Regions from separate parts of the Streptomyces sp. NPDC047130 genome, predicted to be linked through region 2. Evidence: riboswitches for the same ligand, from Rfam matches in the RefSeq annotation. Region 2 holds a riboswitch; the other holds the start of a gene.
What was found. Region 2 has a riboswitch for cobalamin ahead of ABZ836_RS20710 (VWA domain-containing protein). Riboswitches for the same ligand answer to the same signal wherever they lie in the genome.
Positions count from the first base shown of each region.

Region 1: linked by a shared signal. The riboswitch ahead of ABZ836_RS16085 (energy-coupling factor ABC transporter permease) and the one ahead of ABZ836_RS20710 (VWA domain-containing protein) in region 2 are both predicted to bind cobalamin.

Region 1 covers NZ_JBEYUK010000011.1:125,279-128,673, forward strand. The annotation lists gene ABZ836_RS16075 (response regulator transcription factor) at 1-408, shown strand, start outside; gene ABZ836_RS16080 (GNAT family N-acetyltransferase) at 698-1,267, shown strand; cobalamin riboswitch at 1,315-1,501, shown strand; gene ABZ836_RS16085 (energy-coupling factor ABC transporter permease) at 1,531-2,229, shown strand; gene ABZ836_RS16090 (energy-coupling factor ABC transporter substrate-binding protein) at 2,226-2,891, shown strand; gene cbiQ (cobalt ECF transporter T component CbiQ) at 2,897-3,395, shown strand, end outside.
Region 2 covers NZ_JBEYUK010000017.1:59,256-62,650, reverse strand. The annotation lists gene ABZ836_RS20710 (VWA domain-containing protein) at 1-1,467, opposite strand, end outside; cobalamin riboswitch at 1,494-1,632, opposite strand; gene cbiE (precorrin-6y C5,15-methyltransferase (decarboxylating) subunit CbiE) at 1,688-2,938, shown strand; gene ABZ836_RS20700 (SAM-dependent methyltransferase) at 2,910-3,395, opposite strand, start outside.

The DNA.
Region 1 (3,395 bases), on a different contig from region 2:
GCCGGGGCGGACGACTACGTGACCAAGCCGTTCAGCATGAACGAGCTGCTGGCGAGGCTGCGGGCGGCGGTGCGGCGCACCCGGGCGGTGTCGTCGGCCACGGAGACCAGCGTGGTGGAGACCGCCTCGTTCACCGTCGACCTGGTGGCGAAGAGGGCGACCCGCGAGGGGCAGGAGGTGCGCCTGACGCCCACCGAGTGGCACCTGCTGGAGATCCTGCTCAGCCACCCCGGCCGGCTCGTCGGGCAGAAGCAGTTGCTGCACGAGGTGTGGGGCGCCTACCAGAGCAACAAGACCAACTACCTGCGCGTCTACATGGCCCAACTGCGCCGCAAGCTGGAGGCGGACCCCTCGCACCCCCGCCACCTGATCACCGAGCCGGGCATGGGCTACCGGTTCGAGCCCTGAGGGCCGCAGGGCCGCTCGGGGCCCCTGCGGAGCCGGCAGGGCCCCCCGCCGGGGGACAGGGCGGGGCGGACGGCGGACTCCCGGGGGTGCGGGGGCGGCGGATGTGCCTGGCGTCGGAGGGTGCGAAGGAGTGCGGCGCCCGTGCGGGCGGGCGGTGGGCCGGTGCCGCCGGGGCGGCGGCCGTGGCAGCGGGGCGGAAAAGCGGCTGACAGGGGCGGGTGGTGGGAGACAGGATGCGCGTTCGTACCCGTCGCCCGTCGCCCGTCGCCCGTCGCCTGGAGGCCCTGCCATGACCGATGCACCGCCCGAGCAGCCCGAACGGCCCGAGCAGCCCGCGTTCCCGGAGCGGATGGAGCTGCGCGGGGAGGGTCTCGTCCTCCGTGACTGGACGGAGGACGACGTGGCCGCCATGCCGGCCCTGTTCGACCACCCCGACATCGCCTACTGGACGCCCATCGTCTCCCCCTTCGACGAGGAGGCGGGCCGGCAACGGCTGGTGCGCACGCGGCAGTTGCGGGCGGAGGGGACGGCCGTGCTGCTCGCCGTCACGGTGGACGGCGGGGCACCGCTCGGCGAGGTGATGCTGCGGCGGTCGCCGGAGGGGACGGAGATCGGGTACGCGGTGGGGCCCGCGCACCGGGGCCGGGGGCTCGCGGCCCGCGCGGTGCGGGTGATGGCCTCGTACGCCTTCGAGGAGCTGGGAGCGCGGCAGGTGATCCTCGAGCTGGAGGCGGAGAACGCGGCCAGCGTCGCCGTCGCCACCAGGGCGGGGTTCCGGCGGCTGGACGTCCCGCTGATCACCGGGGAGGAGAAGGGGCGGCCGTACGTCCTGCAGACCTGGGCGCTGGACCGTCCCTGACCCGGCGGAGCGGCGGGAGGCTCGCTTGTCAGTGGGCGGCTGCCCCATTACTGTCACAACGCCTTGGTGAACGGGAAATCCGGTGTGATGCCGGTGCGGCCCTCGCCACTGTGATCGGGAAGTCCGGCTCCGGCCCTCGCGGGCAGCCACTGGGTCCTCACGGACCCGGGAAGGCGGAGCACGGGCGTGTGGTACCCGTCAGCCAGGAGACCGGCCAAGGCGCGTCGTCCATCCACGAGGTGCTGGAGAGGGTCTGCTGAGCCATGCACATAGCCGAGGGGTTCCTTCCTCCCGTGCACGCGGTCGCCTGGGGCGCCGCGTCCGCGCCGTTCGTCGTCCACGGAGTACGCCGACTCACCCGTGAGGTGAGGGAGCATCCCGAGAGCACGCTCCTGCTGGGAGCCTCGGGTGCCTTCATGTTCGCTCTGTCGGCGCTCAAGTTGCCGTCCGTGACCGGTAGTTGCTCGCACCCCACCGGGAGCGGGCTGGGGGCGGTGCTGTTCCGGCCCCCGGTGGTGGCGGTGCTGGGCACCGTCACCCTGCTGTTCCAGGCCCTGTTGCTCGCGCACGGCGGGCTGACCACGCTCGGGGCCAACGTCTTCTCCATGGCCGTGGTCGGCCCCTGGGCCGGGTACGGGGCGTACCTGCTCGCCCGGCGGTGCGGGGCGGGGCTCGAAGTCGCGGTGTTCTGCGCCGCGTTCGTCGCCGACCTGAGCACCTACTGCGTGACCAGCGTGCAGTTGGCGCTGGCGTTCCCGGACCCGGCGAGCGGATTCGCGGGCGCGCTGGGCAAGTTCGGCTCGATCTTCGCGGTGACGCAGATCCCGCTCGCGGTCGGCGAAGGGCTGCTCACGGTGCTGGTCGTCCGGCTGCTGGCGCAGTCCAACGGCGGGCAACTGGCGCGGCTGGGGCTGCGTCCGGGCACCCGCGGCAAGGCCGACGCCGAGGCGGTGGCCCGATGAGCCGGAACGCGCGGATCAACCTGCTGCTGGTGCTGGGCGTCGTCCTGCTGGCCGTGCTGCCGGTGGCGTTCGGGCTGGGGGACCACAAGGAGGAGCCGTTCGCCGGTGCGGACGCCGAGGCGGAGGTGGCGATCCAGGAGATCGACCCGGACTACCGGCCGTGGTTCTCCCCGGTCTACGAGCCGCCGTCGGGCGAGATCGAGTCGGGTCTGTTCGCCCTGCAGGCGGCGGTGGGCGCGGGAGTGGTCGCCTACTGCCTGGGGCTGTGGCGGGGACGGCGCCAGGGCGAGGCCAGGGCGGTGGCGGCCCTGGGGACGGCCGCCGGGTCCGCCGCCCGGTCCGCCGCCGGGTCGGTGACCGGGCCCGCCGCCGGGTCGGCCGCCGGGTCCGCCGCCGGATCGACTGCCCGTTCGGTGACCGGATCGGCTGCAGGGTCGGGGGCCTGGTCCGCCGCCGGTTCGGCTGCCGGGTCGGGGGCCGGGTCCGCCACCGGGTCGGTGACCGGTTCGGGGGCCGGGTCGGCTGCCGGTTCGGTGACCGGGTCGGGGGCCGGGTCGGGGGCCGGTTCGGCTGCCGGTTCGGTGACCGGGTCGGGGGCCGAGGGCGCGGACGGGGCCGTGGACGAGGGGCGCGGGGACGCGCCGGGCTCCGGACGGGTCTGACGCCGGTGCTGTCGATCGACACGGCGGCGCACGGCAGTCGCTGGCGCCGCCGTCATCCCGTGGACAAGGCGGTGCTCGGGTTCGGGCTGACCGTGCTGGCCGTCTCGCTGCCGCCCTGGCCGGGCGCGGCGCTGGTCCTGGCGGCAGCGCTGGTGCTGCTGCTGGGGCCGGCGCGGGTGCCGGCCGGGCGCCTGTGGCGGGCGTACCGGGTGCCGCTGGGGTTCTGCCTCACGGGCGCGGCGACGCTGCTGGTGCGGGTCGGCGGTCCGCACGGCCCGCTGGTGGGGCTCGCCCCCGACGGGCCGGTGCGCGCCGGGGAACTGCTCCTGCGGAGCTCGGCGGCCTCGCTGGGGGTCCTGCTCTTCGCCTTCACCACGCCGATGTCGGACCTGCTCCCCCGCCTGGTGCGGGCCGGGGTCCCGCCGGCGGTGGTGGACGTCGCGCTGGTCACCTACCGGATGACGTTCCTGCTGCTGGAGTCGGTGCGGCGGGTACGGCAGGCGC
Region 2 (3,395 bases):
GCCGACGCGGCGGCCGCGGGTGCCGATGGCGCGGCTCCGGCGGCCGTCGGTGCCCTCGCCGGTGCCGCGGACGGTGAGGAGGCGGGGGCGGTAGGGGGCGGTGGCCTGGACGGTGCTGGTCCGGCCGTGGGCCTGGGGCCCGGTGTCGCCGGGCTTCCCCCCGTCGTGGGCGGCGGGCGTGTCGAGGGGGGCGGCGTCGCCGGAGGGGTCGGCCGTGCCGTCGGTGCCGGGCGTGGCGCCGGCGGAGGTGTGCGGCTCGTCCCGGCCCGGCGGGCGGGCGGCGTCCTCCTGGTGGGGTCCGCCGGGCTCCTCCGCTTCCGGGTCGTCACCGGGGGCGTCGTCCTGCGGGCCGTCCCGGCCGGGGGCGTCGTCCGGGCCGTCCTGCCCGTCCGGCCCTCCGGACCCTGGTGGGGTGGGCGGGTCCGGCGGGAGTTCGTCGTCGCCGAGGATCCGGTCGAGCAGGTCCTCGTCGAGGCCGGGCGCGTCGAAGGGGTTGCGGCGCCGGCGGTGGGGCAGGGCGAGCCGGGCGGCGCGGCGGATGTCGGCGCGGGTGACGGTGGTCCGCCCGGCCCAGGCGGCGTGGGCGACGGCGGTGCGGGCGGTGACGATGTCGGCGCGGAGCCCGTCGACGTCGAACGCGGCGCATATCTCGGCGATCTTGCCGAGGGCGGTGTCCGACAGCGTGACCCGGGACAGCCGTGCGCGGGCGGCGGCGACACGGGCGGCCAGGGCCTGCTCCGCCGGCCGGTGGCGGGCGGCGAAGGCTGCGGGATCGGCGTCGTAGGCCATCCGGCGGCGCACCACCTCGGCGCGGGCTGCCGGGTCGCGGGGTGCGGCGACCTCGACGGTGAGGCCGAACCGGTCGAGGAGCTGGGGGCGGAGTTCGCCCTCCTCGGGGTTCATGGTGCCGATGAGCAGGAACCGGGCGGCGTGCTCCATGGAGAACCCGTCGCGTTCGACGGTGACACGGCCGGTGGCGGCGGCGTCGAGGAGCAGGTCGACCAGGTGGTCGGGCAGGAGGTTGACCTCGTCGGCGTAGAGGATGCCGCGGTGGGCGCGGGCCAGCAGGCCGGGTTCGTAGGCCACCTTGCCGTGCGAGAGGGCCTGTTCGAGGTGGAGGGAGCCGAGGACGCGGTCCTCGGTGGCGCCGACGGGGAGTTCCACCAGGCGGACCGGGCGGCTCTCCAGGGGCGTGCCGGGCTCGAAGGGGCCGTCCGGGGAGTCGTCGTCCGGGTCGGCGGGGTCGGTGGAGAACCGGTCCTGGGGGTGGACGTCGACGGGCGGCAGCAGGGCGGCCAGCGCGCGGGCCGCGGTGGACTTGGCGGTGCCCTTCTCGCCGCGGACCAGGACGCCGCCGATGGCCGGTGAGATGCCGGTCAGCACCAGGGAGAGGCCGAGGTCGTCGAGTTCGGCGGCGTCGCAGCCGACGATCGCGGAAAAGGGGTAGTGCGTACGCACCAATGGCATGTGAGGCTCCCGCTCGTTTCGCCATCCGTAAGGGGCGGGCGCGAGGCCGGTCTTCGGACTTGCCGAGTCCTCGTGAGCGAGGCTCGGTTCACCGCAGCGGGCCTGTGCCGGATTCTCACCGGGCTTCCCAGATTCTCCCCGTGGACCGTCCTCACCGTTTCCGATGGCTGGGCCGTAGGGGCACCTCGTGCCTGTGATCGACCACGATAGCGTCAGGGGTATGACGATCGGCACGCCCCCTCCCCTCCTTCCCGAAATCGCGGCCCCCCGCGTCACCGTCGTCGGCGTGGCCGCCGACGGATGGGCCTCGCTGCCCGAGCGGTTGCGGCGCGTTGTGCTGGGGGCGGACGTGGTGCTGGGCGGGCGGCGGCACCTGGCGATGCTGCCGGAGGTGGCGGGGCAGCGCCGGGAGGCGTGGCCCTCGCCGCTGCGGGAGGGGCTGCCGGCCCTGCTGGAGTCCGCGGGCGGGGCGCGGGTGGTGGCACTGGCCTCCGGCGATCCGCTGGTGTCGGGGATCGGCACGACGCTCCTGGACCTGCTGGGGGCCGGGGCGGTGCGGGTCGAACCCGCGGTCTCCTCGGTGGCGTTGGCGCGGGCCCGGATGGGCTGGCCGTCGGAGCGGTGCGCGGTGGTGACCCTGGTGGGCCGTGATCCGCGGCTGCTGCTGCGGGAGTTGGCGCCCGGCCACCGGGTGCTGGTGCTGTCCTCGGACGCGCGGACGCCGGACGCGGTGGCGGCGCTGCTGGCGGGCGCGGGGTACGGGGCGACCGTGATGACGGTGCTCGGTGATCTGGGCGCGTCGACGGAGTCCCGGCTGGCGGCCACGGCGGACGCCTGGCTGGCGTCGCCTCCCCAGGACGTGCCTGAACTGCACGTGCTGGCACTGGAGTTGGCGGGGCCGCCGGCCTACGGTCTGGTGGCGGGGCTGCCGGACGACGCGTTCGAGAACGACGGTCAGCTCACCAAGCGCGATCTGCGGGCCTCGGCGCTGGCCCGGCTGGCGCCCGCGCCGGGGCAGCACCTGTGGGACGTGGGCGCGGGCGCGGGCTCGGTGGGGATCGAGTGGATGCGGGCGCACCCGACCTGCCGCACCACGGCGGTGGAGGCGGACGCAGGGCGGGCGGAACGGGTGGCGCGGAACGCGGGCCGGCTGGGCGTGCCGGGGCTGCGGGTGGTGACCGGGCGGGCGCCCGGCGCGCTGGACGGGCTGCCGGCCCCGGACGCGGTGTTCGTGGGCGGCGGGGCGACCCGGCCGGGCGTCCTGGAGGCCTGTCTCGGGGCGCTCCCGCCGGGCGGCCGGCTGGTGGTGCACGGGGTGACGCTGGAGACCGAGGTGATGCTGGCGGACGCCTACCGCCGCCATGGCGGGGAGTTGACCCGCCTGGCGGTGGAGACGACGGCGCAGATCGGCTCGTTCACCGGGTGGACGCCGTCGCGCACGGTCACCCAGTGGAGCCTGACGGTGGGCTGAGGCGGGGACGGGCGGGGTCGTAGAGGAACGACTCCCCGCCGGGGGCCGGGTCGAGTGCCCGGCCCACCAGGATGACCGCGGCCTGCCGCAGTCCGGCCTCCTCGACGGCGTCGGCGATGTCGGCCACGGTGCCGCGGAGCACCGACTCCTGCGGCTGGCTCGCCCGGTGGACGACGACGACCGGGCAGTCGGGGCCGTACTCGGGCTCGATCTCCGCCATCAGGTCGCGGATCCGGGTGATGGCGAGGTGGAGCACCAGGGTGGCGCGGGTGGCGGCGAACGCGGCGAGCGACTCGGCACCGGGCATCGGCGTGGACCGGGCCCGGGTGCGGGTGAGGACCACCGACTGGGCCAGCAGCGGCACGGTCAGCTCCCGCCCCACCACGGCGGCCGCGGCGGCGTAGGCGGGCACGCCGGGGGTGACGTCCCAGGGCACTCCGTGCGCGTCGAGGCGGCG